3 regions of the Pectobacterium hainanensis genome follow, and region 3 is predicted to be linked to each of the others. Evidence: predicted binding sites of a transcription regulator. Region 3 holds the regulator's gene; each other region holds the start of a gene.
The links. Region 3 encodes Fur, which represses iron uptake genes when iron is present. Its sites were predicted from a motif close to ATAATAATGAGAACNACTATCAA; they were not measured.
Positions count from the first base shown of each region.

Region 1: a site for Fur is predicted at 5,900-5,922, ahead of ACKPVM_RS11855 (siderophore-interacting protein). Genes of this name have one in related genera too.
Region 2: a site for Fur is predicted at 5,359-5,381, ahead of bfd (bacterioferritin-associated ferredoxin). Genes of this name have one in related genera too.

Region 1 is NZ_JBJYIN010000010.1:46,346-56,699, reverse strand. It holds gene ACKPVM_RS11875 (M16 family metallopeptidase) at 1-320, opposite strand, end outside; gene ACKPVM_RS11870 (dicarboxylate/amino acid:cation symporter) at 716-2,008, opposite strand; gene ACKPVM_RS11865 (adenylate/guanylate cyclase domain-containing protein) at 2,335-3,492, opposite strand; gene dsbG (thiol:disulfide interchange protein DsbG) at 4,011-4,760, shown strand; gene ACKPVM_RS11855 (siderophore-interacting protein) at 4,803-5,687, opposite strand; gene gorA (glutathione-disulfide reductase) at 6,024-7,376, opposite strand; gene ACKPVM_RS11845 (23S rRNA (adenine(2030)-N(6))-methyltransferase RlmJ) at 7,489-8,331, opposite strand; gene ACKPVM_RS11840 (hypothetical protein) at 8,651-9,184, opposite strand; gene ACKPVM_RS11835 (DUF2623 family protein) at 9,327-9,626, shown strand; gene ACKPVM_RS11830 (hypothetical protein) at 9,838-10,224, shown strand; gene ACKPVM_RS11825 (hypothetical protein) at 10,251-10,354, shown strand, end outside.
Region 2 is NZ_JBJYIN010000006.1:245,230-255,583, reverse strand. It holds gene rplP (50S ribosomal protein L16) at 1-153, opposite strand, end outside; gene rpsC (30S ribosomal protein S3) at 166-867, opposite strand; gene rplV (50S ribosomal protein L22) at 885-1,217, opposite strand; gene rpsS (30S ribosomal protein S19) at 1,232-1,510, opposite strand; gene rplB (50S ribosomal protein L2) at 1,527-2,348, opposite strand; gene rplW (50S ribosomal protein L23) at 2,368-2,670, opposite strand; gene rplD (50S ribosomal protein L4) at 2,667-3,272, opposite strand; gene rplC (50S ribosomal protein L3) at 3,283-3,912, opposite strand; gene rpsJ (30S ribosomal protein S10) at 3,945-4,256, opposite strand; gene bfr (bacterioferritin) at 4,564-5,037, opposite strand; gene bfd (bacterioferritin-associated ferredoxin) at 5,110-5,304, opposite strand; gene tuf (elongation factor Tu) at 5,450-6,634, opposite strand; gene fusA (elongation factor G) at 6,705-8,819, opposite strand; gene rpsG (30S ribosomal protein S7) at 8,913-9,383, opposite strand; gene rpsL (30S ribosomal protein S12) at 9,480-9,854, opposite strand; gene tusB (sulfurtransferase complex subunit TusB) at 9,986-10,273, opposite strand; gene tusC (sulfurtransferase complex subunit TusC) at 10,292-10,354, opposite strand, start outside.
Region 3 is NZ_JBJYIN010000001.1:235,571-245,924, reverse strand. It holds gene asnB (asparagine synthase B) at 1-232, opposite strand, end outside; gene nagC (DNA-binding transcriptional regulator NagC) at 538-1,761, opposite strand; gene nagA (N-acetylglucosamine-6-phosphate deacetylase) at 1,780-2,940, opposite strand; gene nagB (glucosamine-6-phosphate deaminase) at 3,021-3,821, opposite strand; partial or broken gene nagE (N-acetylglucosamine-specific PTS transporter subunit IIBC) at 4,154-5,647, shown strand; gene glnS (glutamine--tRNA ligase) at 5,861-7,519, shown strand; gene fur (ferric iron uptake transcriptional regulator) at 7,662-8,111, opposite strand; gene fldA (flavodoxin FldA) at 8,450-8,977, opposite strand; gene ACKPVM_RS01235 (methyl-accepting chemotaxis protein) at 9,642-10,354, shown strand, end outside.

The sequences.
Region 1 (10,354 bases), on a different contig from region 3:
CCATTATTGTCTTGTATCCACATGGATGGTGACTGCGCCGCCGACAGTGTTTCGCCGGGAGCAAGTGCCAGACGAGGAAGAAAATGTGCAAACCCGATCTGCTGAGCATTTTCGACCAATGATCCGGTATTCACCACGAGGCGAAGTTCCACTCTATCGCCGGGACGCTGTGGCGTAGCCAGTAGTTGCCAGGTAAAACCATTGTCTAATTTACCCTGCTGCCAGGCAGGATCAGGTTGTAGTGCTTCAGCCTGCACGTTGCTGCCGACAACTGCCAACAACATTCCACCAACTAAAAGGCTAATTTTGGTGCCCTGCATGTGAACCCCTACTTAAATAACTATCCAACATAATGTGGTTAATTGTTGATAATAATAGTGGCCTTGCGTTTGCCACCAAGCACTCTCGTGTCCGTATCACGGAAAATCAGAAGGCGAGAAGTGTACCATTCCCTTAGACCGCGCGCTTTTATCTATGTCACCCAAAGAGATGAAATAAACGTTGAAAAAAGGGAAAACATTTAGATTTAACAATCTGTTTACGCAAATTCAGGCAGGGAAACAAAGGTAATTGAGCATCAACGCAAAACGCGGGGGAGCATTTTGCAACGTTGATTGCAGCAGCTCGTAGGGTGACGGGCTGAACAGCGCCATAAAAAAATCCCTGCGGCGCAAACCCGCCACAGGGATCTCGTCAGAACATTACACCATCACGATCAGGACAATGCAGTCGGTGCCGTCGTGTTGTTGTTCTTATTATTACCAGAAAGCTCAGCATCCAGCTGTTTCTCATCCAGCTCACGACAGTATTTTGCAACAACGATCGTCGCCACACCGTTACCAATCAGGTTCGTTAACGCACGGGCTTCTGACATGAAACGGTCAATACCCAAGATTAACGCCAGACCCGCTACCGGCAGATGACCAACCGCTGACAAGGTTGCGGCCAGTACAATAAACCCGCTTCCTGTCACGCCAGCCGCCCCTTTGGAAGAAAGCAGTAGTACCACCAGCAGTGTGATTTGATGCCAAATATCCATATGACTATTGGTGGCCTGTGCGATAAATACGGCCGCCATGGTCAGGTAGATCGAGGTTCCATCAAGGTTAAACGAATAACCGGTGGGAATAACCAGCCCGACGACAGACTTTTTACACCCAACCTTCTCCATTTTTTCCAGCATACGTGGCAATACCGACTCGGAAGACGAGGTCCCCAGCACAATCAACAGTTCTTCTCTGATATAACGAATGAACTTGAAAATACTGAACCCGGTTGCTTTCGCGATACTGCCCAGCACCAGAAAAACAAACAGCAGACAGGTAATGTAGAAACAAATGATCAATTGGCCCAATTGTACCAACGTACCGACGCCATACTTACCGATGGTGAACGCCATGGCACCGAATGCCCCCAGCGGAGCCAGCTTCATGATCATATTGATGATACCGAATATCACTTTGGAGAAGCTTTCGATCACATCAAAAATCATTTTTCCTTTACTGCCCAGGCGATGCAACGCAAAGCCAAACATCACAGCAAATAACAACACTTGCAGAATATTGCCACTGGCAAAAGCGCCGATCACACTTGACGGGATCACATCCATCAGGAACGGAATCAGCCCTTGCTGGGAAGCCTGCTGGGTATAAACCGCAACGGCGGAAGCATCCAGCGAACTGGGGTCAATATTCATGCCCGCACCGGGCTTCACGACGTTAACCACGATCAAGCCGATGATTAAGGCAATCGTACTCACAATCTCAAAGTACAGCAGCGCAACTGCACCAGTGCGCCCAACTGACTTCATGCTTTCCATGCCGGCAATACCGGTTACCACCGTACAGAAGATAACCGGAGCGATAATCATTTTAATTAATTTAACAAACCCATCGCCGAGCGGTTTCATCTGGGCGCCAAGTTCTGGATAGAAATGGCCCAGTAGTATCCCGACCGTAATGGCAACAAGCACCTGAAAATAAAGACTTTTAACAATAGATAATTTCATATATGCGTCCTATGGAGGGGAAACACAAGAAGCATAGGGTACGGTAATGCCACTTGTGATTGCGCCGGAAAGTAACATCGCAATAACAAGCTGGAAATGTTTTATAACTTTAGTTTGTGAACGTTAGGTTAAAAATAAGAAGTGAATCGCTTCAGCCAATGTTAATTAGAAACAGACATGCAATTCATTTGTAACAATAGGCGCAGTTGTATCGAATACCACCTCACCAAAAAAAACGATGAAGCCAGCAATAACAAGGCTTACAGCGCGGAACAAGGTTAATCCCATAATAAAAACAAGGTTATCAGTGAATTAGCACATTCAATTTACATCTCGAAGATATGAACGCCATTTTTCCCTTCATGACGGGCAACTTGCATGGCGTAGCGAGCCTGAACCAGAAAAAGGTCGACCTCTTTTTTAGCGTCCTGCAACGGTGTGATAAGGGGAACAATGCCAATACAAGCCGTTAATGGTGTTCGATCCGTTTGGGAGAATGGCGTATTAAATTGCAGTGCAAGACTATTCGCCCAGCGTTGCAGCGGTTCCACTGGCAGCGATTTCCCCAGGATCGCAAACTCATTGTGATCCAAACATGCTAACCAAGCAGATTCGCCTGACGTTTCAACCGCTGTTTTCAATTGATTGACTAAGGTATGTAACGACGCCACATCCGACTCCCCCTGAACATCCAATGGCGGAGTCAGACCAATCACCATCAGGCCGCATGGGACACCTTCAGACAGGCATTGTTGCAGTTTGAGTAACAGCGTGGTCTCTCCCGGTAAATCGTACTGTACTGCTGCCGGAATAAGAGACTGTTCCAGAAGTTGCTGATTACGATTATAACTGCGAACTAATACGCCAAGTTCATCGTCCTGATGCCACTCGGGTAGTGTGAGTTGATGATGAGGGATCGCATCCGTTGGCAAGCCTTGTAGCTCAGCAATAATGGATCGCAGAGGATGCACCATCAGCCGGTTAATACACCAGGTGATGGCGATCGACAAGATTAGTGCCAATAGCAGGTATGTCGCCAACATGGTTGAAAACGTACTGACAATAAACTGAAACATCCGGTAAGAATCGGCTTGTAACACCAAATGTGCCAACGGCGTCGTATTCTGCGTTTGCGGTGGCGAATAGAGCGGAACAGAGATACGGATAGGGAGCTTGAATACACGAGCAACCCAGCTCGGTACCGGTCTCTCCGTTGGGAAATTGGCGTGCAACGTCTGAAATTCCCCAGGTAACAGCACTTCGGCCCGGCTGAGAAAACCAACGGGTAACAAATTATTGAGAATATCCTCGGTGCGCTGAACTTCCCCTTGTAGAACGGCCTCGGTCAGGGGCTGACGAACAGAGTAAGCAATGCTCTCCAGTTGCCTGGCATAATCTTCACGACGCTGATGTACGAAGTGAAAAAGCTGTATCACGATAAAAAGACTGATAGTAACCAGTGCCACGGCGGACACGGCAGTCATCTGCTTAATCGTTAATGAACGTCTGAGCCGCAAGCGCCTTCTCCGTCAATCCTGTGCTACTGCATTTTGTTTAAAAAACGCAAATTGCTGCGATGTTACTCAACCAGGTGCTGAAAATATCCGATCTCCTCGTATTCAAGGCCCGCATGAGCAGGCATCAAGAGGAGTTTCGCTAGTATAAGACAGCTTATCGATGCCTCAATGCTGTTTTATGTCAGCACGGGCTGGATTTCATCTTAATCTTAAGCGGGTTTACGAGCATGGTTGTAACCTACCCGAAAATCGGCATCAGGATAGGGTATATCCGCATCACAAGCCAGAAAACGGCACCGGATTATGCGGCCTTCATGCTAGGACAGATAGTATTGACCAGAAGAGTGCCCTGGGAAAAATATTGACGTACGGCTTTATTTCGAGGCTGGCTTTTGGCAAGCAAATTAGGCCACCGTTATACTTGGTGATTTGAGCGGATATATCCGACATTGACTCCCCAGAGACCTGACGTCATGACAAAGAAAATGCTCTTTACACTCCTGCTCTTTACCTTATCAGGCGCATCGTTAGCAGAAGACAACCTCCCCGATGCTGTCAAAAATATCGAAAAGCAGGGTATTAAAATCATTAAACCGTTTACCGCACCCGGAGGAATAAAAGGCTGGTTAGGAAGCTATCAAGGTATGGGCGTCACCATTTATTTAATGCCTGATGGCAAGCATGCGATTTCGGGATATATGTATGATGAAAAGGGAAATAATTTAAGCGAAGCCCGTATTCAACAGGACATTTATATACCGGCAGGTAGAGAAATGTGGGAGAAATTACAACAATCTCCCTATATTACCGAAGGTGCACAAGACGCTGCGCGAAAAATTATCGTCTTTGCCGATCCTTTTTGCCCTTATTGCAGACAATTTTGGAACCAGGCACAACCTTGGGTAAAATCCGGCAAAGTGCAATTACAAACCCTGCTGGTTGGCGTGATAAAACCGGAAAGTAGCCGCTATGCGGCGGCGATCCTTGCGGCTAAAAATCCAGCACAAGCATGGTATGACTTTGAATCATCAAATGGCAAAACCGTCCCCCCGTTCTCTGAATCATCATCACGCGACATCTGGCAGAAAATCCAGAATAATCAGGCGCTCATGGATGAACTCGGTGCAAACGTCACGCCTGCTATCTATTATATGAATGATAACAATGAATTACAGCAGGTTGTAGGATTGCCCGATGAAGCTCAGTTTGCAGAAATGATGGGGAACAAGGGGTGAATGATTAAACATCAGGGGGATTTCCCCCTGATATTCAGACTATTAACGATGCGACCAGTAGGCCATGAAATTAATGGTCTCTTTCGCCAGTTGGCGTTCATCAAGCAAATAGCGGCGCAGACGTTTCACCGCTGAAGACTCTCCCGCCACCCAAGCGTAAAAAGGGCTATGTCCCGTTGCTCGCTCCCACAACAATTCACCGTCTGGCGTATCCTTAATCTCTTCACCATCCTTTACACAAGCACTGGCGGGAATATTGACGTCCTGTTTTACGGCGGCCAACAGGCGCTCTCCCCAAACCTGACTACCGGTTTCCTCGCGCGGTAACCAGTGAATTTGCGCAAAAGGAAAAGGACTTTCACTGATACAGTCCCCGACCTTCGGTACTTCAAAAAACGCCTGTACCGACGGCGGTGAAGGTTGCGCCATCAGATTTTCAAGGATCCCCATCGCGGCGGGCAGCGCGGTTTCATCAGCGATCAGCAAAACGTGCTCGACCCCATCATGCGGTGCCCATTCATAGCCACCGTTATCACCTTCAGCATCAATATTCGGTGCCACGATTTGCAATGTATCGCCAGGTTTGGCATGACTAGCCCAGCGGGAAGCCGGACCAGTATCACCGTGCAGTACAAAATCAATGGTTGCCTGCTGCAATTCGCGCGAAACGGCACGCAGGGTATAAGTACGCAATGTCGGACGATGCTCACGTGGCAACGCCAGATAGTCCTGATACCAGGTATCGCTCACCGCCATCGGCGTTAATTCACCCGTTTCGCTGGCAAACAGCAGCTTGACACGCTGATCCGGCGCTTCCTGTTTCATCATGCGCACATCCGGTCCAGTGAATACGCAACGAATCAGTGAAGGCGAGAGCAGCGTTTTACTCTCTAGTTGTAAGTTAAACAACCGATAAACTGAGGGCATTGCGGATCACTCCTGAACATAAAAAAAGAAACGGTTTACGCCTGACAGATGCTCGATATCTGGCCGTTGGCACAACCAACTGGATTGAATGGCATTGAACTGTGAAAGGTATACCGGCATATTTTGTAAGGGGAAAATTTAAAAGTGGGATAAAAATTCATTCATCAATAGGGAATATTGCAAAAAAGGTCAGAATTGTAAATACAATAACTCTCATAACGATAATCATTATCAGTTATTGACATAATGAAAGATCGTCTTCTCTTCAGCACGGTCTAAAAAACAAAAAAGTCAGAATGCCGGAGCACCTGACTTTTTTCTTTAACCACAAACCCTTTATCGCATCGTCACAAACTCTTCCGATGCAGTTGGATGAATCGCCACTGTATTATCAAAGTCTTTTTTGGTCGCGCCCATTTTCACGGCGACCGCAAAACCTTGCAGCATTTCATCCATACCAAACCCGATACCGTGGATACCCACAATTTTTTCATCTTTGCCGACGCAAACCAGCTTCATACGACACGGCTGGCGATGTTGCGTAACCGCCGTGTACATGGCGGTGAAAGAAGATTTATACACTTTTACCCGATCGTCACCATACTGTTCACGCGCCTGCGGTTCAGTCAAACCCACGGTGCCAATCGGTGGGTGACTAAACACCACGGTCGGAATGTTATTGTAATCCAGATGTTCGTCCGGCTTGTTGTTAAACAAACGCTCAGACAGACGACGTCCCGCTGCGACGGCAACCGGCGTTAACTCAACGGCCCCCGTGTTATCACCCACGGCATAAATGCCAGGCACACTGGTGTTCTGGAATTTATCGACGTTGATAAATCCTTTGCCGTTCAACTCCACGCCAGTGACGCTCAGGTTCAGGTTATCCGTCGCCGGTTCACGACCAATCGCCCAAATCAGGCAATCGACGGTTTGTGACTGACCGTTTTCCAGTTCCAACGTCAGGCTACCATCTGCGTTTTTCACAACCGCTTTCGGGATCGATTCGGTATGCAGCGTTGGCCCTTCGGTGTTCATCACCTCCACCAGCGTATCGACAATCAGCGGATCAAAACTGCGCAGCGGCGCGTGTTTACGCACAAACAGGTGAGTTTCAGAACCCAGCCCGTTCAGTACACCCGCAATCTCCACGGCAATATAGCCCGCACCGACAATAGCGGTACGCTTCGGCAATGCATCCAGTTCAAAGAAGCCGTCGGAATCAATACCGTATTCCGCTCCCGGGATAGCGGGGTGCACCGGACGCCCACCCGTCGCAATCAGGATATGGTCAGCCGTAATTTTCTCACCATTCACTTCAACCGTGTGCGCATCAACAAAGCGGGCAAAACCGTGAATGACATCAACCTTATTCTTACCCAATACATTGTCGTAAGACTGGTGAATGCGATCGATGTAGGCACTACGATTCTTCACCAGCGTGCCCCAGTTAAACTGGTTCACCGTGGTATCAAACCCGTAATCTGGTCCATACTGATGGATCGCTTCGGCAATCTGCGCCGCATGCCACATCACTTTCTTCGGCACACAGCCGACGTTAACGCAAGTGCCGCCCAGTTGTTTTGCTTCGATCAACGCACATTTTTGCCCATACATCGCCGCACGGTTAATTGAAGCGATGCCGCCGCTGCCACCGCCAATAGCAAGATAGTCATAGTGTTTGGTCATCAGAGAGTCCACGCTTAAGTGAATAAGATTTGCCTAGAGTGTAACGCCAGTGCCCTATAACCCACAAAGTTAATGCCTATGGTTGTAATAGGAAAAATCAAATCACGCCAGGTCACTCAGGTACGATTTGTTCCACTAACGTATGCCCGGTTCCGGCTGGCACCAACACCTGATGTAACCACGGCAACACATTGTTCATTTGTGCAGCCAGCTTCCACGGCGGGTTAATCACGATCATGCCAGACGCCGTCATACCATGCCGATCGCTATCTGGCAGCACAGCCAACTCAATCTGCAAAATATTGCGGATCCCGGTCGCTTCCAGATCTTTCAGTAACCGCTTGATTTGTTGGCGTAACACGACCGGATACCACAGCGAAAATACGCCAGTGGCAAAGCGTTTATGCCCTTCCTGAATGCCTTTTACTACAGCCTGATAGTCCGTCTTTAGCTCGTAAGGCGGATCAATCAGTATAAAACCCCGACGTGAGAGCGGCGGTAACTGCGATTTCAACTGCTGATAACCATCGTCACGCACGACTTTAGCACGGGCATCCTTCTGGAATTCGTTACGTAACAGTGGGAAATCGCTCGGGTGCAGTTCCGTCAGGTGAATCTTGTCCTGTTCACGCAGAAGTTGACGGGCGATAAGCGGAGAGCCAGGGTAATAACGCAGTTGCCCGTTGTGATTATAGGTACGGACCGCCTGCATATAAGCGTCGAGCTCGGTTGGAATATCATCACGCAACCAGACTTTTGCAATGCCATCAAGATATTCGCCCGTCCGTTCCGCATGCTCACCGCTGAGCTGATAACGCCCCGCCCCGGCATGGGTATCCAAATACAGGAATGGCTTTTCTTTCTCTTTCAGACTGGAGATGATCAGACTCTGAACGGTATGTTTCAACACGTCAGCATGATTGCCCGCGTGGAAACTGTGACGGTAACTTAGCACTATGGTTATACCTTATTGATTTTAATGATTTTATTTTTTGGTGAGTAATCAAAATCAATATCTATTACCCCACCGCTCCCCCCACCGATCACCATATACCCAAAATAATTCAAGTTTCAGGAAGGCGGCAAGCGAAGGAATCCCGATGAGCTTACTTGAGTAAGTGATTCGGGTGACTGAACGCAGCCAACGCACATGCAACTTGAAGTATGACGGGTATAACAGTAAAAACATGAGGACAAACCACAGTAGTATAAAGCGAAATGCGCCACGCTTCTCCTTTGTGTATGAAGTATGGCGGATATAGCACGGTCAAAAATTAGTCATTAGGTATCGGATACTTCAAAACTATCGTTGGCGCACACAGATGTCGGCCTGATTTTTCCATCAGGTAGGCTGCAATTTCTTCATTCGACAGTTCAACATCGAGCATGTCTTCGTTGTTAAACCATTCGTTTGGCCAATAGATAAGATTCGAAGGATTCGCGTTAAAATTGAGGGTTAGCAAGTCAAGAGCATAATCACACTCCGATTGCTCGCCTTCCTCTTTGCAAACAAAATCAATGATGGCTAATAATTCCTCGTACCGAAGATCGTCAACATATCTTTCCTGATTAAAGGCGGTATTCACAAATTCACTCGCACTGATATACGAATGGTAATCCCGGAATTCATCATAGTGGCATGGTCTGATGACCTGATGATTCCAGTCAGCAATCAGACGCTGTAAATCAGGATCCCCCTCTCGCTTACCCTTATCAATTTGAGTGGTAATTTCCGCCAAAAGTGCCAACAGGGCTTCTTTTTTGCCGCCATCTGGTCTGACAGGCTTTAATCTTTCTGGTAAAGGCATTTTTTGATTTCCTGAGTATGCATACGCCGGATCCGCGAGGACATTGTACTTTTCCCTATCAATAATTTCTCATCCCCTATGGAGAGTGAAAAACAATCGTTATATTATATTTTATATAACGATTGTTTTTGGAGCATTAATTATGGGGAACCACTTTGGAAAAGGTGTGATGGCTGGACTAAAAGCCAGAAACCCGAAATCCACCAGCGAAATAAGAACATATTGCTACGACTATCGGCGAGGGTATATCTGTGGCTATGCCCACAGCCTGGCCGAAACACAGGGCGATCGCCCGAAAGCGGCTTTTGAGGCGGGCTTGCTGTCACGTCAATATGGGCTGGAAAGAGAAAGGGTAGCGGAATTTTTCACCGAATATGGCAATCCGAACATTATTCGGTTTTTCTACGCGGGTTATGATGCCGACGCCAATGTAGGACGATAACGCGTTTTATACGATACAATACTTCTGCGAAGGCGCATTAGCTGGCATCATAAGCTCGTTTCAATCTGTTCACACCACTGTTTGTTAGAAACATTGTTTGTTGGAAACATTGTTTGTTGGAAACATCCCTGGAACTGACTGAAGCCAGCGTCTGGGGAAAGGTTGAGCGAGCCTGTGTCTTACCACCGCAACCCGCAGGATAACTACCAATATGCTCGTTAATCTTTTATCTCTTTTTCTGATACTCCTCCCCAGCGTCACATTCACTCATGAGACAACCATTCGAGCAGCCACCGTAAAAGAGGAACAAAACGTCTTTAACGCGTTTAAAGAAAGGCTGATAGAGCCAGATCTGGCATCAATATCGAATCTCAGAGTTTCTGCTAATGGGAATGCGATCTGCGGTTTTTTTAGTATAAAAAACAAAGCAGGCCAATATATACAACGGGACGACGTGTTCTATGTCATGGTTCTCACAAGGGACATCGGAGAACCTATCTATGCAGTTACCGATATTGATTATGGCAATAACACTGAAGCAGCGACGCGATGTGAGGAAGAAGGGATCGCGCCAATCAAATCTGCATCCCAACGTTGAGGGTGAGCAAATATCAGGAAAAACAGATGATGAACGATGAAAAATACACCCACAATCTTGAAAGCATTATCACTTATGGTCTTGAAACGGTTGATCCGGATGAAAGCGTTGAAGTGAATTTGAAAGACTT
Region 2 (10,354 bases), on a different contig from region 3:
ACGACGTGCAGCTTCGATTTGACGAGCAGTCAGGCGACCACGGCCAACAGCTTTCAGACCGAAAGTGCCGAAGCTCACATCCGTACCCTGCGCCAGACCGCGGTTGCGGCCTTTGTGCATCTTACGGAATTTTGTACGCTTTGGTTGTAACATCAGCGACTCTCCTTACTTGCGGCCTTTACGCTGCTGCTTTTTAGGTTGAGCAGCCGGTTTTTCCGGTTGTTCAACGGCAGCCATACCACCCAGGATCTCACCTTTGAAGATCCACACTTTCACACCGATAACACCATAAGTGGTGTGCGCTTCGGAGGTGTTATAGTCGATATCCGCGCGCAGCGTATGCAACGGAACGCGACCTTCACGGTACCATTCGGTACGCGCGATTTCGGCGCCGCCCAGACGGCCGCTGACTTCAACTTTAATACCTTTAGCGCCCAAACGCATGGCGTTCTGTACCGCACGCTTCATAGCACGACGGAACATCACACGACGCTCCAACTGAGAAGTGATGCTGTCAGCAACCAGTTTTGCGTCCAGTTCAGGCTTACGAACTTCTGCGATATTGATCTGTGCAGGTACGCCAGCGATATCCGCTACGACTTTGCGCAGTTTTTCAACATCTTCACCTTTTTTACCGATCACGATACCCGGGCGAGCAGTGTGAATCGTCACACGGATGCTTTTTGCCGGACGTTCGATGACGATACGAGAAACGGAAGCTTTCTCCAGTTCCTTCGTCAGGTATTTACGAACTTTAAAATCGCTGTCCAGGTTGTCAGCGAATTCTTTGGTATTCGCATACCAGGTAGAGTTCCAAGGTTTGACAATACCCAGGCGAATACCATTAGGATGTACTTTCTGACCCATTGCTAGTCTCCAGAGTCTCAGCGATCGGACACAACCACAGTAATGTGGCTGGTACGCTTCAGGATGCGATCCGCACGACCTTTAGCACGCGGCATAATGCGCTTCATGCTTGGGCCTTCGTCAACGAAGATTTTCGCGACGTTCAGATCATCAATGTCAGCGCCATCGTTGTGTTCTGCGTTAGCAATAGCAGACTCCAGCACTTTTTTAACCAGACCAGCAGCTTTCTTGTTGGTGTAGGTCAGAATATCCAGAGCTTGCGACACTTTCTTACCGCGAATCAGGTCTGCCACCAGGCGAACCTTTTGAGCAGAAGAACGAGCGTGGCGATGTTTAGCGATAGTTTCCATCTCTTCCTCCTACCTTAGCGCTTTTTGGCCTTTTTATCGGCCGCATGGCCGCGATAAGTACGAGTCGGCGCGAATTCACCCAGTTTGTGACCGACCATTTCATCGGAAACAAACACCGGAACGTGCTGACGACCATTATGGACAGCGATGGTCAAACCGATCATGTTTGGAAAGATCGTTGAACGACGGGACCAAGTGCGCAAAGGCTTCTTGTCACCGCTTTCCACCGCTTTCTCTACCTTCTTCAGCAAGTGCAGGTCGATAAATGGACCTTTCTTGAGAGAACGTGGCATGGTTTATCCTCTAAGATTATTTAGTACGGCGACGTACGATAAATTTATCAGTACGCTTATTGCTGCGGGTCTTCTTACCTTTGGTCTGAACGCCCCACGGACTAACCGGGTGCTTACCAAAGTTACGACCTTCACCACCACCGTGTGGGTGGTCAACTGGGTTCATTGCCGTACCGCGAACGGTAGGACGAACGCCACGCCAGCGTGCAGCACCTGCTTTACCCAGAACGCGCAGCATATGCTCAGCGTTGCCCACTTCGCCCAGCGTCGCGCGGCAGTCGGATTCGACTTTACGCATTTCGCCAGAACGCAGACGCAGGGTCACGTAAGAACCGTCACGAGCAACGATCTGAACGTAAGTACCAGCAGAACGAGCCAGCTGGCCGCCTTTACCTGGTTTCATTTCTACGTTATGAACCGTTGAACCGACTGGGATGTTACGCATCGGCAAGGTGTTACCGGTTTTAATTGCAGCATCAACGCCAGATTGGATCTGATCGCCAGCTTTCAGGCCTTTCGGCGCCAGGATATAACGACGTTCGCCGTCTTTATACAGAACCAACGCGATATTCGCGGAACGGTTCGGATCATACTCCAGACGCTCAACAACCGCAGGAATACCATCTTTGTTACGTTTAAAGTCAACCAGACGATATTGCTGTTTATGACCACCACCGATGTGACGGGTAGTGATGCGGCCATTGTTGTTACGGCCACCGGACTTGCTGCTTTTTTCCAGCAACGGGGCGTAAGGCTTGCCCTTGTGCAGCTCAGGGTTAACCACTTTAACAACGTGGCGACGACCCGGAGATGTCGGTTTACATTTAACAATTGCCATTGTTCTTTACTCCTCCGACTTACTCTGCGCCGCCGATGAAGTCCAGATTCTGGCCTTCTTTCAGGGTGACGTAAGCTTTTTTCCAGTCGCTACGACGACCGATACGCTGTCCATGACGTTTCACTTTTCCTTTAACTACTAAGGTGCGAACATCATTGACTTCGACTTCAAACAGTTTCTGTACAGCAGCTTTGATTTCTGCCTTAGTCGCGTCTTTAGCAACTTTGAGAACGATGGTGTTGTTCTTTTCCATCGCAGTAGACGCTTTTTCAGAAACGTGCGGCGCGCGCAAAACTTTCAGCAGACGTTCTTCACGGATCATGCCAGCATCTCCTCAACTTGCTTAACAGCGTCAGCAGTCATAACGACTTTGTCGAAGGCGATCAGGCTAACTGGGTCGATTGCTGCTGCATCACGCACGTCAACCTTGTACAGGTTACGCGCAGCCAGGAACAGATTTTCATCCAGCTCACCGGTGATAATCAGCACGTCTTCCAGCGCCATGTCTTTCAGTTTCTGAGCCAGCAGCTTAGTTTTAGGCGCTTCTACAGAAAACTTCTCGACAACGATCAGACGATCTTGACGTACCAGTTCGGACAGAATGCTTTTCAGCGCGCCGCGGTACATCTTTTTGTTAACTTTCTGACTGTGGTCCTGAGGCTTAGCAGCGAAGGTCACACCACCGGAACGCCAGATCGGGCTCTTGATAGAACCTGAACGCGCACGGCCAGTACCTTTCTGACGCCAAGGTTTTTTACCGGAACCAGTTACTTCAGCACGGGTCTTCTGGGCGCGAGTACCTTGACGGGCACCTGCTGCATAAGCAACAACAACCTGGTGTACCAGCGCTTCGTTGAAATCACGACCGAAGGTAGTTTCGGAAACAGTCAGCGCGCTTTGCGCGTCTTTCAATACTAATTCCATTGCTATCTCCTCACGCCTTCACAGCTGGTTTAACGATCAGGTCGCTACCGGTAGCTCCCGGAACAGCACCTTTAACCAGCAGCAGGTTGCGCTCAGCGTCAACACGCACAACATCCAGGCTCTGAACGGTTACACGTTCGTTACCCAGTTGGCCTGCCATTTTCTTGCCTTTGAACACTTTGCCCGGAGTCTGGTTTTGACCGATAGAACCCGGAACACGGTGAGACAAGGAGTTACCGTGAGTAGCATCCTGAGTACGGAAATTCCAGCGCTTAACTGTGCCAGCAAATCCTTTACCTTTAGAAGTACCAGTAACGTCTACTTTTTTAACGTCTGCGAAAATTTCAACGCTAATGCTCTGACCTACAGTAAACTCTTCGCCTTCAGACAGACGGAATTCACGCAAGGTACGGCCAGCTTCTACGCCAGCTTTAGCAAAGTGACCTGCTTCTGGTTTGGTAACACGGTTTGCTTTTTTAGCACCGGTAGTTACCTGCACAGCGCGGTAACCGTCGTTAGCCAGGTCTTTAACCTGAGTGACGCGGTTCGCTTCAATTTCGATAACGGTTACGGGGATAGATACGCCATCTTCAGTGAAGATACGGGTCATGCCCACTTTTTTACCGACTAAACCAATCATTGTTTCAACCTCTCAATCGCTCAATGACCTGATTAACCCAGGCTGATCTGCACGTCTACACCAGCAGCCAGATCCAGACGCATCAGAGCATCAACGGTTTTCTCGGTTGGCTCAACGATGTCAACCAGACGCTTGTGAGTGCGAATCTCATACTGATCGCGCGCATCTTTGTTGACGTGCGGAGAAATCAGAACGGTAAAGCGCTCTTTGCGGGTCGGCAGCGGGATCGGACCACGGACTTGCGCACCAGTGCGCTTAGCAGTCTCGACGATTTCCGCGGTTGATTGATCGATCAGACGATGATCAAACGCTTTCAGGCGGATACGGATTCTTTGGTTCTGCATGAGACCAGAGCTCCAATTATTTATAAACGTAAATGATTACTCCTCACACCCATTTCGATTGATGGGGGAGTGTAATCGTCAGCACATAACTCCCATATCGGGAGTATTGTTTAGGCCAGTAAATGAATATTGGCCTTCTGATTCAGATTGAATCAGGCTAGCCTTATTTCGGCAAGCTCGCGCATTATACGCAAATTGGCTGGGGAAGCAACAAGCAGGATAAAATGATTTAAAATACGGTCAGGATAATGCGTATCACGTATCAACCCTGACCGTATTCAGGCATGCGGCATTATGGCAGACAGCGCTACTCAGATTTTAACTGAGTTTGAAGATAGTTTTGTATACCAAGGCGCGTAATCAAATCCAACTCAGTTTCCAACCAGTCAATGTGCCCTTCTTCATCGGCAAGAATTTCTATCATTAAATCCCTGCTGACGTAGTCATGCACTGAATCAGCGTAGGCAATCGCCTCACGCAGATTCTTTGCGCCATCCAGTTCCAGTTGAAGATCGGAACGCAAGATTTCTTCAACATCTTCTCCGATATTCAGCTTGCCCAAATCTTGCAGATTTGGGATACCTTCAAGAAACAAGATTCGTTCGATATAGCGATCCGCGTGCTTCATCTCGTCAATAGACTCATGATATTCGTGATCGTTAAGACGGGTTAGGCCCCAGTTTTTAAACATTCGGGCATGAAGAAAATATTGGTTGATGGCTACCAGCTCGTTGCCCAATAGCTTGTTGAGATGAGTAATAACTTTTTTATCGCCTTTCATGACACACTCCTCCGCTCCAGTTCTTAAAGTGTAGAACCGGTAGGCAGAGAGTCAAAAAAACGACCCTACATTTTATGCTACTTCATACATATCAGGAATTTTTGCTTGTTCCTCTTCGAAAATGACACGCGTCTGACGAATGCATTTGCCACAATCTGTCCCGACAGGGACCAGTTTACGTAACTGCTGCAAAGATTGAGGTTGATACTGTCGAACTACGTTACGAATGACTTTGTCAGAGATCGCATTGCACAAACACACATACATACCGAATGACTCACCATTATCGCGGATGTTTTTTAACCAATGCCAGTATTGTAAATAATAATAGTTTTCATTTCAATTCACATTTAAATATTGGGTATAAAAAAAGGCACCGAAGTGCCTTTTTCATGCTTAGGTTTATCTACAATTAAGCGATAACCTTAGCAACAACGCCCGCACCAACAGTACGGCCGCCTTCACGGATAGCGAAACGTAAACCATCGTCCATCGCGATCGGAGCAATCAGGTTTACTACCATCTTGATATTGTCGCCAGGCATAACCATTTCAACGCCTTCTGGCAGTTCAATGGTACCCGTGACGTCAGTGGTACGGAAGTAGAACTGAGGACGGTAGCCTTTGAAGAACGGAGTATGACGACCGCCTTCATCTTTGCTCAGGATATATACTTCAGACTCGAACTGAGTATGAGGTTTGATTGAACCTGGTTTAGCCAGTACCTGACCACGTTCTACGTCATCACGCTTAGTACCACGCAGCAGAACACCAACGTTCTCACCAGCACGACCTTCGTCCAGCAGTTTGCGGAACATTTCTACGCCAGTACAAGTCGTTTTTGTCGTATCTTTGATACCAACGATTTCAACTTCTTCACCAACTTTAATGATCCCACGTTCTACACGACCGGTAACAACGGTACCACGACCAGAGATAGAGAATACGTCTTCGATTGGCAGCAGGAACGGCTTGTCAATTGCACGCTCTGGTTCTGGGATATAAGAATCCAGGTGTTCAGCCAACTCAACAATTTTTGCTTCCCATTCAGCTTCGCCTTCCAACGCTTTCAGCGCTGAACCACGAACGATAGGCGTATCATCGCCTGGGAAATCGTACTGAGACAGCAGTTCACGCACTTCCATCTCAACCAGTTCCAGCAGCTCTTCATCATCAACCATGTCACATTTGTTCAGGAACACGATGATGTATGGAACGCCAACCTGACGACCCAGCAGGATGTGCTCACGAGTCTGAGGCATTGGGCCGTCAGTCGCAGCAACAACCAGGATCGCGCCGTCCATCTGCGCAGCACCGGTGATCATGTTTTTCACATAGTCGGCGTGTCCTGGGCAGTCAACGTGAGCATAGTGGCGAGTCGGCGTATCATATTCAACGTGAGAGGTGTTGATGGTGATACCACGAGCTTTTTCTTCTGGCGCATTATCGATCTGATCGAATGCACGTGCGTTACCACCGTAGGTTTTTGCCAGAACGGTAGTGATTGCAGCAGTCAGAGTCGTTTTACCATGGTCAACGTGGCCGATAGTACCGACGTTAACATGGGGTTTTGTACGTTCAAATTTTTCTTTAGACACGGCGATATTCCTTACTCAAATGCTCTCCCCCTATGGAGAGAGCACGGGATTTTGGTTTTAACCCTGAGGCTTATTTACCACGGGCTTCGATTACGGCCTGAGCAACATTGTTCGGCGCATCGTCGTACTTCAGGAACTCCATGGAGTAAGAAGCACGGCCTTTGGTCAGAGAACGCAGTTGAGTTGCGTATCCGAACATTTCAGACAGCGGAACTTCAGCGTGAATCACAACGCCAGTCACGTTGGATTCCTGACCACGCAGCAGACCACGACGACGACTAAGGTCACCGATGACGTCACCCGTGTTCTCTTCCGGCGTTTCAACTTCAACCTTCATGATCGGCTCAAGCAGAACAGGCTGTGCTTTCTTAAAGCCATCTTTAAAGGCAATAGAAGCAGCCAGTTTAAACGCCAATTCAGAGGAGTCAACGTCATGGTAAGAACCGAAGTGCAAACGCACACCGAGATCAACCACAGGGTAGCCAGCCAACGGACCAGCTTTCAGCTGTTCCTGAATACCTTTATCAACGGCAGGGATGTATTCGCCAGGAATAACACCACCTTTAATGTCGTTGATGAACTCGTAGCCTTTCGGATTTGAGCCCGGCTCCAGCGGATACAGGTCGATAACCACGTGACCGTACTGACCACGACCACCAGACTGCTTGGCGTGTTTACCTTCAATATCGGTAACTTTCGCACGAATCGCTTCACGATAAGCAACCTGAGGTTTACCGACGTTCGCTTCAACGTTAAATTCACGTTTCATACGGTCGACGATGATATCGAGGTGCAACTCACCCATACCAGCGATGATAGTCTGGTTAGACTCTTCATCAGTCCATACGCGGAAAGACGGGTCTTCCTTCGCCAGACGACCCAAAGCAAGGCCCATTTTTTCCTGGTCAGCTTTGGTTTTCGGTTCTACTGCGATGGAGATTACCGGCTCTGGGAATTCCATACGCTCCAGAATGATCGGTGATTCTGGGTCACACAGGGTATCACCCGTTGTAACGTCTTTCAGACCGATAGCTGCAGCGATATCGCCCGCACGAACTTCTTTGATTTCTTCACGTTTGTTGGCGTGCATCTGTACGATACGACCAAAACGTTCACGAGCCGCTTTCACGGAGTTCAATACGGTATCACCAGAGTTAACCACACCGGAATACACGCGGAAGAACGTCAGGTTACCCACAAACGGGTCGGTAGCGATTTTGAATGCCAGTGCCGCAAACGGCTCGTCATCGCTAGCATGACGCTCAGCCGGCGTATCTTTACCGTCATCCAAAAGGCCGTTGATCGCAGGTACGTCAGTCGGCGCTGGCAGGTAATCAATTACCGCATCCAGCATCGCCTGCACACCTTTGTTCTTAAATGCAGAACCACAGGTTACCAGGATGATTTCGTTGTTCAGAACACGCTGACGCAGAGCTTTTTTGATCTCTTCTTCAGTCAGTTCTTCACCACCCAGGTATTTTTCCATCAGCTCTTCAGACGCTTCTGCTGCGGATTCAATCAGGTTCTGATGCCATTCTTCAGCCAGTTCCTGCATATCAGCCGGGATGTCTTCATAAGTGAAGGTGACACCTGCATCGGCCTCATTCCAGTTGATGGCTTTCATTTTCACCAGGTCAACAACGCCGGTGAATGCTTCTTCAGCACCAATCGCCAGTTGCAACGGAACAGGATTCGCACCCAGACGGGTTTTGATCTGACCAACAACTTTCAGGAAGTTTGCACCCATGCGGTCCATTTTGTTAACGAACGCAATGCGTGGAACTTTATATTTGTTTGCCTGACGCCATACGGTTTCAGACTGCGGCTGAACACCACCAACTGCGCAGTAAACCATTACCGCACCGTCGAGTACACGCATGGAACGTTCTACTTCGATAGTGAAGTCAACGTGTCCTGGGGTGTCGATGATGTTTACGCGATGCGGTTCATACTGCTTAGCCATACCTGACCAGAATGCAGTAGTCGCTGCGGAAGTGATAGTAATACCACGTTCCTGCTCCTGTTCCATCCAGTCCATAGTGGCTGCGCCATCATGAACTTCACCGATTTTGTGGTTTACACCGGTGTAGAACAGAATACGTTCGGTAGTAGTGGTTTTACCGGCGTCGATGTGCGCACTGATACCGATATTACGGTAGCGTGCGATGGGTGTTGTACGAGCCATTTGTATCCTCTATTTACTAGGGCGTTCAATTAGTTAACCCAAGCGGGTTGGCTATTCAGCGCCCGCTTGGTTAGCATGACTACAGCGAAGGGATTACCAACGGTAGTGAGCGAACGCCTTGTTGGCTTCGGCCATACGGTGAACGTCTTCACGTTTCTTAACAGCAGTACCTTTGTTTTCTGCTGCATCAGAAAGTTCGTTCGCCAGGCGTAAAGCCATAGATTTATCACCGCGTTTACGAGCAGCTTCAACGATCCAACGCATTGCCAAGGCATTACGGCGAACCGGACGGACTTCAACTGGTACCTGATAAGTAGAACCACCAACGCGGCGCGACTTAACTTCGACAGTCGGGCGAACGTTGTCCAGAGCTACTTCAAAAGCTTCCAGATGATCTTTACCAGAACGCTGAGCCAGGGTCTCCAGCGCGGTATAGACGATTGCTTCAGCAGTAGATTTTTTACCATCTACCATCAGGATATTTACAAATTTGGCCAACAGCTCTGATCCGAACTTAGGATCCGGCAGAATTTTACGTTGACCAATGACGCGACGACGTGGCATGGAAATACTCCGTTGTTAATTCAGGATTGTCCAAAACTCTACGAGTTTAGTTTGACATTTAAGTTAAAACGTTTGGCCTTACTTAACGGAGAACCATTAAGCCTTTGGCTTCTTCACGCCATACTTGGAACGGGATTGCTTACGGTCTTTAACACCTGAGCAGTCCAGCGCACCACGAACGGTGTGGTAACGCACACCTGGCAGGTCTTTAACACGACCGCCACGGATCAGGATCACGGAGTGTTCCTGTAGGTTATGACCTTCACCACCGATATAGGAGGTAACTTCAAAACCGTTAGTTAAACGAACACGACATACTTTACGCAGTGCGGAGTTCGGTTTCTTTGGAGTGGTGGTATATACACGAGTACATACGCCACGTTTCTGCGGGCAGGCTTCCAGCGCCGGAACGTTGCTTTTCGCAACTTTCAGGGAGCGTGGTTTGCGTACCAGCTGGTTAATTGTTGCCATTCAAAAAGCTCCTGGTTTTTGCTTCGTAAACACGTAATAAATCGTCTCATGCATGCGCAAGGCAAAGTATGAGGACGCAGAATTTTAGGGCTGGCCGTGTAAGGAGTCAAGAAATAGTCAAAAAATCACTGCTACCAAGCCAGCTGTTGCGAATGTTGCACCGTTAATCGAACAAACTGATTATAGTCAATGTATATGGAGTCACAGGAAATTTGTTCAGAAACGCCCCTCGCTTCAGCATCATTTCTAAGGACATACAAGGGAATAGATAAATCATGAATTTGCTTTACGAAAGTGGTTCCAGCCAGAGCGGCAATCACACCATCTTGCATTAAAACCAATACATCGCCAGGTCTCAGATAGCGCAAAAGCGCATCCATGTCACTTTGATAAGGAGAATGGGAAAGCGTGTGCAACATATAATGAAAAACCTGTCGCTAAAATGTAAGAACAGAATGGTAGTCGGTCAACTTATTGCACAAAGCATCTGGCGATAATAA
Region 3 (10,354 bases):
TTTCACCGTTAACGGCCAGAATATGAGTTCGTGACGCATTGTAGAGCGGCTGTGCACCGGTGTTGACGTCCACAATAGACAAGCGCTCATGAGCCAGAATGGCTTTATCGCTAGCATAAACGCCAGACCAGTCAGGGCCGCGGTGACGCATCAACCTTGATAACTCCAACGCTTTTTTACGCAATTCAACAGGATCGGTTTTAAGATCGAGTACACCGAAAATAGAACACATAAGTCACTCCCTCAGTCCACTTGTAGCGTCAAGCGAAACATTATTTCAGATTAGCCAGATGAGATTCACGGGGCACATATAAGGCATTCCGTGTCTCTGCATTTATGATTACAGATGCTGTGTCATTACCAATGATTTAGCATCAAAATGGCACCGTAATTCAATATCAGCTAACTAAAAAAGCCTTGTTGACTATTTTTCGATAATTTAAATCATCTTTTGATGAATAATCGTTAAATTGATTTAGTGAAATGGCCGGATTTTTAAGGATCACATAATCCGGCATAGTGTAGCCGAGAGGATAATCAGTGTGTTTCGAGCAGATGTTGTAGCAAAACGCCGTTTAACATTGCGCGTTTTACCAAGGCAAAGGCACCGATTGCTGAGAGGTGATTCAGACCAGAAACCTCGATCGGTAGGTTGGTTCGAAAATCTTTTAATACCTGAGTGTTGATGCTGCGTTGTATTGCGGGTAAGAGAATTTTTTCGGCTGCGGTGATTTCGCCAGCAATCACCACTTTTTGTGGATTAAACAAGTTGATGGCAATTGACACCGCTTTGCCCAAATATTGGCCAGCGTGCTCAATGACTTCTCGGGCCAGCGTATCGCCACGGTTCGCCGCTTTGCAGATCGAGGTAATCGTGCAGTTATCTGATGAGATTTTGCAGGGATAACCTTGCTGTAGTAGGCGAAGTACGCGTTGTTCGATGGCAGAATTGGAGACAACCGTTTCTAAACAGCCGAAATTACCACAGTGACACCTTTCCCCCAGCGGATCGATCTGGATATGACCGATTTCGCCGACATTGCCATTATTGCCGAGAAATATTTGCCCGTTAACTAAAATTCCCGCGCCGGTTCCGCGGTGGACGCGTATCAGAATAGAGTCAAGCGCGTTGTGGGTGACGCCGAAGTAGTGTTCAGCCAAAGCCAGGCTGCGAATATCGTGTCCAACAAAGCTAGTGACATGGAAATGATGTTGCAAATTTTCAACTAACGTCCAGTTATCAACAGGAATGTGCGGCATGTAGCGAATAATGCCGGCATTAGGATCGACCAGACCGGGTAATACGACAGAAATAGCAATCAGTTCTCGGATGCGGCGCTGATGGCTATCGATAAAATGGTCAATTGCGTTAAATAATGCCGCTTCCAGTGCTTCCTGGGTTTTTTCTGGTAGATCGTAGTGCTCTTCTTCCAGTGATTTTCCCTGTAAATCATACAGGGCCACGGTGGCATCGTGACGACCAAGTCGGACGGCAATGGTGTGGAAAGATCGGGTTTCGGTAACAATAGAAATAGCACGACGGCCACCGGTAGAAGCCTGCTGGTCGACTTCTTTAATGAGCCCTCGTTCCAAAAGTTGGCGGGTGATTTTTGTAACACTGGCGGGAGCGAGCTGGCTTTGTTCTGCTATTTGTATCCGTGAGATCGGTCCGTGTTGATCAATCAGGCGGTATACAACCGCACTGTTCAACTGTTTAACCAGATCAACATTCCCTATCTGCGCTTGTCCGCCTGTGGTCATTAAAAATTTACCCGCTTGTTATCCGTGCTTTGTTACCGCCAACACATCGTCACCGTTAACAAAGGTATTGAGAATATGATAATCACGATTGAAAACGGTCAGGTTGGCTACTTTTCCGTTTTCAATACTCCCTAACTGCTTATCTACACCGATAGCTCGTGCAGGATAGAGTGTTGCCATTCGAATGGCTTCATCCAGCGGGATACCGGCCTGTTCTACGCTATTGCGCACAGCTTCAATCATCGTTAAGGCTGAGCCGCTTAACGTGCCGTTGTCATCGACGCATAGTCCATCACGGTAGTATATGGTTTTACCAGCAAAAATGAACTGGTCAATATTCGCACCTGCTGGCGCGGTAGCGTCGGTAACCAGTATCAGTTTGTCACCTTTAATACGTTTGCTATTGCGGATGTTTGCCCAATTGACGTGTAAACCGTCGGCGATAATTCCACAATAGACTTCTGGCGCATCGTAAATGGCACCGACCAAGCCAGGTTCGCGCCCGGTCAGATACGGCATGGCGTTAAACAAGTGGGTCGCACAACGGATACCCGCGGCAAAGCCTTGTTTTGCCTGTTCCCATGTGGCGTTTGAGTGTCCGGCAGAAATAACAATACCAGCATCAACCAACTGTCGAATGACGGAAGGGTTCACTTTTTCTGGCGCTAACGTGATTTTTGTAATGACATCCGCGTTTTGACAAAGAAAATCAACAAGCTTTTGTTCCGGTTGACGGATAAATGCTGGATCGTGAGTCCCTTTTTTAATGCTATTCAGCCACGGTCCTTCAAGATGTAACCCCAGGGCCTGATGATGATTTTGTGCCAGATAAGCTCGCATCACGTCTACGGCATGTTTCATAAACTCATCGCTGGAGGTAATCAGCGTGGGCAGAAAATTTGTGCAACCCGAATTCTGATTGGCCTTCTGCATGATCTCTAGCGTTTTGACAGAAATCGATGCCAGTGAATCATTAAATTGAACACCGCCACAACCATTGAGTTGCAGATCGATAAAACCGGGGGCAATCATAGCGCCGTTAAGGTCGTGCTTTTTCAGACCGTCTGGCAAGGCGTCAACGTGACAGACTCGTTCTATTAATCCGTTATCGATCACGATTGCGTGATGATCAAGTACCTGGTGGCCGGTAAAAATTCGGCTATTTGTTAAAGCGAGCATCATTAACTCCTGACAACCTATCCACTATCGTCACGCTGCGTGGGCCCACTTCTGGCAACGTAAAATTGATGGGATACAGATTAAAGATTTTTCATATTTTCCGCTTCCAATTCACGGAAGTATTTGACCGTTTTGACTTTCAGTTCCATGGTTGAGGGCTCGTCGCAAACCATTATCGCCTTAGCATGAAGCTGTAGGCAGCTGATTGTCCACATATGGTTGACATTGCCTTCTACCGCAGCCTGTAATGCTTGTGCTTTGTTGCGGGTAGTCACCAGAATCATCACTTCCTCAGCGTCCAATAATGTTCCGACACCAACGGTAAGGGCATATTTGGGCACCAGACTGACATCCCCGCCGAAGAAACGGGAGTTAGCAATGCGCGTCTCTTCCGTCAGGGTTTTTATACGTGTTCTGGATGCTAAAGATGATGCGGGTTCATTGAAGGCGATGTGCCCATCGTTGCCTACGCCGCCCATGAATAGGTGGATCTTGCCATAGGATTTGATTTTCTCTTCATAGCGAGAACATTCTGCCGTGATATCTTCTGCATTGCCGTTCAACAGGTTAATATTTTCCTGCTTAATATCAACGTGATTAAAAAAATTCTGATACATGAATGTACGATAGCTTTCCGGATGGTCGGTGGGCAGACCGACATATTCGTCCATATTGAAGGTGACGACATGTTTGAAACTTACCAGGCCAGCCTGATACATCGCGATCAGCGCTTTATAAGCCTCCAGTGGCGAGCTGCCTGTCGGCAGGCCGAGAACAAAAGGTCGGCTGGCGCTGGGATTAAATTCATTAATTTTCTGGACGATATAATGTGCGGCCCATTTGCCGACATCAGCGGCAGTATTTAAGGGAATGAGTCTCATCAGTACGCTCCTGGTTACCCGATTGGCAATAATAAAATTTTCGATACTCAATGATAGGCCGTATCACATGAAGGCGCGTTTTAGCATTGAGTGAAAAACTGAGTATCAGTGTATCTTGTTTTTTTTTATCTTAAAATAAGTTGGCAATTTGTTTTGGTATAAACTTTATATATGCAATTTTTTAGTGATTTTTATCACATAATAATTGGGTTTAATTTGCGAGGCGAAATATTTTTCTTACACTCCATACCAAAGCCAGGCATGAGGCGTTGGCTAGGCAGTGAGAGCGTCTAATCGGCAGTTTTTTGTCCCTTAGGGGAAGAGAGGAAAGGGTGAGTATTCTTAGCTATTTACAAAAAGTTGGTCGGGCGTTGATGGTGCCTGTCGCCACGCTGCCTGCTGCCGCCATCCTTATGGGGATTGGCTACGGGATTGATCCGGTTGGTTGGGGAAGTGAAAATGCGCTGGCCGCGTTGTTCATTAAATCGGGTGCAGCCATTATTGAACATATGGCGGTGCTGTTTGCCGTGGGTATTGCTTATGGTATGTCGAAAGATAAAGATGGTGCTGCTGCATTAACGGGGTTTGTGGGTTTTTTGGTATTGACCACACTTTGTTCACCTGCTGCGGTGTCTATGATTCAGCGGATCCCTGTTGAGCAGGTTCCAGCGGCGTTTAGCAAAATTGAAAACCAGTTTATCGGTATTCTTGTTGGTATCATTTCCGCGGAATTGTATAACCGTTTTAGCCAGGTTGAGTTACCGAAAGCATTGTCATTCTTCAGCGGACGTCGTCTGGTGCCTATTTTGACGTCGTTTCTGATGATTCTGGTTGCCTTCATTTTGATGTACGTATGGCCTGCCATTTATAGTGCGTTGGTGGCTTTTGGTGAACAGATTCAGCAGTTGGGTTCGGCGGGGGCCGGGATCTATGCGTTCTTTAACCGTTTGCTGATCCCTGTTGGGCTACACCATGCATTGAACTCGGTATTCTGGTTTGATGTCGCGGGGATAAACGATATCCCGAATTTCCTCGCTGGGCAGCAGTCTATCGGCGCAGGTAAAGCGGTTGTGGGTATCACCGGACGTTATCAAGCCGGTTTCTTCCCGATTATGATGTTTGGTTTACCTGGTGCGGCGCTGGCGATTTATCATTGCGCACGCCCGGAGAATAAGAGCAAAGTGGCTGGGATTATGATGGCGGCAGCATTTGCTTCCTTCTTTACCGGGATTACCGAACCGCTCGAATTTTCATTCATGTTCGTGGCACCGGTCCTGTATTTTTTGCATGCGTTGCTGACGGGGATTTCAGTCTTTATTGCCGCGAGTATGCAATGGATGGCGGGTTTTGGCTTTAGCGCCGGTCTGGTGGATATGGTGCTGTCATCGCGCAACCCACTGGCAACGCAGTGGTACATGTTGATACCCCAGGGACTGGTATTCTTTGGGCTGTATTACGTGGTGTTTCGTTTTACCATCACGCGTTTCAACCTGCTGACGCCTGGTCGCGAATTATCAGCGAGTCTTACTGAAGCCGATGGATATAACGCCAACAATGCGCCAGCGACATCTACTGCTGTACTTGATACTGAGCAATTGGCCCGTGGCTATCTGAAAGCGATCGGTGGGGCGGGCAATCTGGTTGGTATTGATGCTTGCATTACACGTTTGCGTTTGAGCGTTATGGACTCTGCATTGGTGGATGATGCCGAGGCAAAACGTCTCGGTGCTGCGGGAGTGATTCGCCTGAACAAGCAAAGCATTCAGATTGTTGTCGGCACCCGAGCGGAATCCATCGCTTCTGCACTTAAGAATGTGAGTCAGGCGTAAACAACGTCAACGGCGCAAGAGTCAATGACTCCCGTTGATGCAAAGCGATAAGCGTTCGCGGAAAAATCTGTGCGAAATAACGGGGTGAGATTGCTATCGCACCCCGTTTTTTTTCATCAGCGATAATTTAATGAAACTAACGGTTGTTTCCCGGCGTAGCTTGTTGGATCATTAGCGGTTATATGTCGTTTTAGCATTGAGGAATTAAGCATGAGTGAGGCTGAAGCCCGCCCAACTAACTTTATCCGTCAGATTATTGATGAAGACTTGGCATCCGGTAAGCACAATCATGTCCAGACGCGTTTTCCGCCAGAACCTAACGGCTATCTGCACATTGGGCATGCGAAATCTATCTGTCTGAATTTTGGTATTGCGCGTGATTATCATGGGCAATGCAATCTGCGTTTCGATGACACCAACCCGGTAAAAGAAGATATTGAATATGTTGAGTCGATCAAGCGCGATGTCGAGTGGTTGGGATTCTCGTGGAGCGGCGCAGTTCGTTATTCTTCCGACTATTTTGATCAGCTTCACCAATATGCGGTCGAGTTGATCAGTAAAGGATTGGCGTATGTTGACGAATTGACGCCTGAGCAGATTCGCGAATATCGCGGCACGCTGACGGCACCGGGAAAGAATAGCCCTTATCGTGATCGTAGCGTTCAGGAAAACCTTTCGCTGTTTGAGAAGATGCGCAATGGAGGCTTTGCTGAAGGAACCGCATGCCTGCGTGCCAAAATAGACATGGCATCATCGTTCATTGTCATGCGTGATCCGGTGATCTATCGAATCAAGTTTGCGGAGCATCATCAGACCGGCAATAAGTGGTGCATCTACCCGATGTATGACTTTACCCATTGTATTTCCGATGCATTGGAAGGTGTCACGCATTCACTGTGTACCTTGGAATTCCAGGATAACCGACGTTTGTATGATTGGGTGCTGGATAACATCACGATCCCTTGTCATCCGCGCCAGTATGAGTTTTCACGTCTGAACCTTGAATATGCCATCATGTCCAAGCGCAAGTTAAACTTACTGGTAACGGAAAATGTCGTAGAAGGGTGGGACGACCCGCGTATGCCAACGATTTCTGGCCTGCGTCGTCGTGGTTATAGCGCGGCTTCTATCCGTGAGTTTTGTGTCCGTATTGGTGTCACCAAACAGGACAATAACGTTGAGATGGCAGCACTGGAATCTTGTATCCGTGACGATCTGAACGAAAATGCACCGCGCGCGATGGCCGTACTGGATCCGGTTAAATTGGTCATTGAGAACCTTCCTTCAGATCATGAAGAATGGGTCACCATGCCAAACCATCCGAATAAACCGGAAATGGGAACACGTCAGGTGGCGTTTAGCCGTGAAATTTATATCGATCGTGCTGACTTCCGTGAAGAAGCCAACAAGCAGTATAAACGTCTGGTGTTGGGCAAAGAAGTGCGTTTACGTAATGCTTATGTCGTAAAAGCCGATCGTGTTGAAAAAGATGAGCAGGGCGTGATTACTGCAATTTATTGCAGCTACGATCCTGATACGTTGAGCAAAGATCCGGCTGACGGTCGTAAGGTTAAAGGGGTCATCCATTGGGTGTCTGTTGCTCATGCTCGTCCCGCTGAATTCCGTTTATACGACCGATTATTCAGTGTCGCCAACCCGGCTGCCGCTGAGGATTTTTTGTCTACCATTAACCCTGATTCGCTGAAGATTACGCATGGATTTGTTGAGGCCAGTCTGGCTCAGGCTGAGTCAGAAAAAGCCTATCAATTTGAACGTGAAGGTTATTTTTGCGCCGACCGCGTCTATTCCAGTGCGGAACATTTAGTGTTTAACCGTACAGTTGGTTTACGGGACACTTGGGTCGGTTAACGATCATACTGGGTTTAAACGTAATGATATAAAAAAATAAAACCGCCTCGGCGGTTTTATTTTATGGTGGCAGGATAATCGCTACCCTTGGATTATCACAGGCGACGTTAGAAAACACCCCCTGCGTTTCTATGCGGTCGATTTATAGTGTTGGATCGTGAAGCGTGTCGTCTTCGCGACAATCCCCTTCACTGCAATGGCCATACAGATACAAACTGTGGTTTGTCAGTTTGATACCATGTCTTTCTGCGATTTCACGCTGGCGTGCTTCGATATATTCATCGCGGAATTCAATGACTTTGCCGCAATCCAGGCAAATCAGATGGTCATGGTGATGTTGCTGAGTCAGTTCGAAAACTGATTTACCGCCTTCAAAATTATGGCGGGTGACGATACCAGCATCATCAAACTGATTAAGTACGCGATAAACGGTTGCTAAACCAATTTCTTCGCCCATATCAATCAGTTTCTTATATAAATCTTCCGCACTGACGTGATGGCACTCCGGGGCCTGCAAAACTTCCAGGATCTTCAGTCTTGGAAGCGTGACTTTCAGGCCGGCCTTCTTTAATGCGGTGTTATTGTCAGTCATGCGGATTTAGTCCTGTTGCTTACTTATCAATGGAGGTTACCTAGCCTATGACATCGGTCGGCTCAAAAAATACATCGGCTAAAAAATACAACAGCGTTCCAATTATAGAACCGTGCATACAAAATGAAAACCATGGAATGTTAACAATATTGACCCCATACATACTACAGATATTGATGCAATCTATTGTTGATAAATGGAGAAAAATCTATGCACGTACAAAGCCGATGGGTTTATTGTACAGGTTTATGGGAAGAAGTTAAAAAAATGTATCAATTATTATGAAAGGTTTTTCCTATTGAACTGGCCCTGATGGTAAAATCAGAGCCAAAACAGGGTTAACCTACCAAATCTTTCAGGCTGAGTTCTTCGCTGATCTGTTTTACCCAAGCTGTTACGCGTTCGTTGGTCAGTTCCGGCTGTCTGTCTTCGTCAATAGCCAGACCCACGAAATGGTTGTCATCAGCCAGGCCTTTGGATGCTTCAAAGTAGTAACCTTCAGTCGACCAGTGACCAACAATCGTCGCACCGCGTGGTTCGATGATATCGCGGATCGTCCCCATGGCATCACAGAAGTATTCTGCATAATCTTCCTGATCACCACAGCCGAACAGGGCAACGAGTTTCCCTGTGAAATCAATTTCTTCCAGCGTAGGGAAAAAATCATCCCAATCGCATTGGGCTTCGCCGTAATACCAGGTTGGAATGCCTAACAGCAGAATATCGAACGCTTCAAGGTCTTCCTTGCTACTTTTAGCGATGTCATGAACTTCAGCAACCTGTGTCCCCAATTGCTGTTGGATTGTCTTGGCAATGTTTTCAGTATTGCCAGTATCACTGCCGAAGAAAATGCCTATTAGTGCCATGAATTGAATAACCTCTTTATTCTTAATGGTATAGGGCCGTGTTTCACCCATTTATTGACTAATAATAACAGACACAACCTACATGAGAAACTCGTATTGGTAAGCAGGGATAAATTGGATACCCAGCATTGGCCCTCTTTAACGCTCCTCTGGTGATTTTCTGTAAATCATGATGGCGGCTTGTTTTTTAAACAAAGATCATTGCGGTCATCTAATGTGTTGCGATACCGTCCAATGACGAGATTTGTCATACATAACGCAAAGTTATTTATTAATGTTTCTAATATTATTTCTCGATACTTAAGTTACTTAATGTTTATATCCCCATGAAAACAAATAAAATTATTAAATAATTAAAACAAAAGAGGGGAGAAAATCATACCAAACGCTAAATACTGTCTGAATTTTGTCGATGAATCAGCGTAGTCGTTTTTATTTTCAACACAATGAAATTGCGTGCGGGCGCGTTATCTATTTATGAATAGAGGGATTCAGAATACCGCCGTCGATTGATGATAAAAATTATTCTTATTACATACCCTGAATATTCGAGTTGCAGGACAAGACGTGGTTGTTGCGAGCGAAAAACTGAGCAATGGGAGTGGTCAATGCTCATGCGACTCGAACATCATGGGGATATTAATACTTAAGTATGGAGTGAGCTATGAGACTGTTAAAGAACATTGCCATTAGAACGGCCATGCTGTGGGTGCTGGGCATATTCTGCGTGTTATGGGGTGGCGTCTCTATCTATACCATGTTCTCCTTTAAAGAGATGACGACGACATCCAAGACCAGCAGCCTGCTAGTGCAGAACATGAATTTTGTGAATCAGGGGAACGATCAGTATTTTCGTATGGTGACTCGTCTGGCGAGAGCCGTGGACTATCGCCGGGCGGGGGATAACGCTGCCGCAGATAAAGAACAGGCATCCGCTTTAACCGCGTTGGATAAATTAAAATCAGATTTAGTTGCCTTTACCGCGTTTGATCATGCCGGTCTGGATGATTCGTTGGTGCAAGCGGTTAGCCGGGACTGGGGGAATCTGATTACTCAGGGAGTTGAGCCGTTGTACCAAAAAGCCGCGGCCAACGCGCTGGATGATTATCAAAATCAAGCTAAGAGCGTGGTTCCACCTTTGAGCCGTCAATTTGGAGCTTCTCTTTCTGCGTTTAATAAAGCGGGGTCCGATAAGTTTGCCGCCGCTGGCGTCAGGTTTGAGCAAATTACCTCGATTGGTCAAAATATTTTACTGGCTGGTTTGATTGTCGGCTTGGCGATGCTGTTCTTGACCGATCGCTATCTGGTGAGTTGTCTGGTGCGTCCTTTGAATGATCTTCGTGATCATTTCAGCGTCATTGCTTCCGGGCAGTTGGG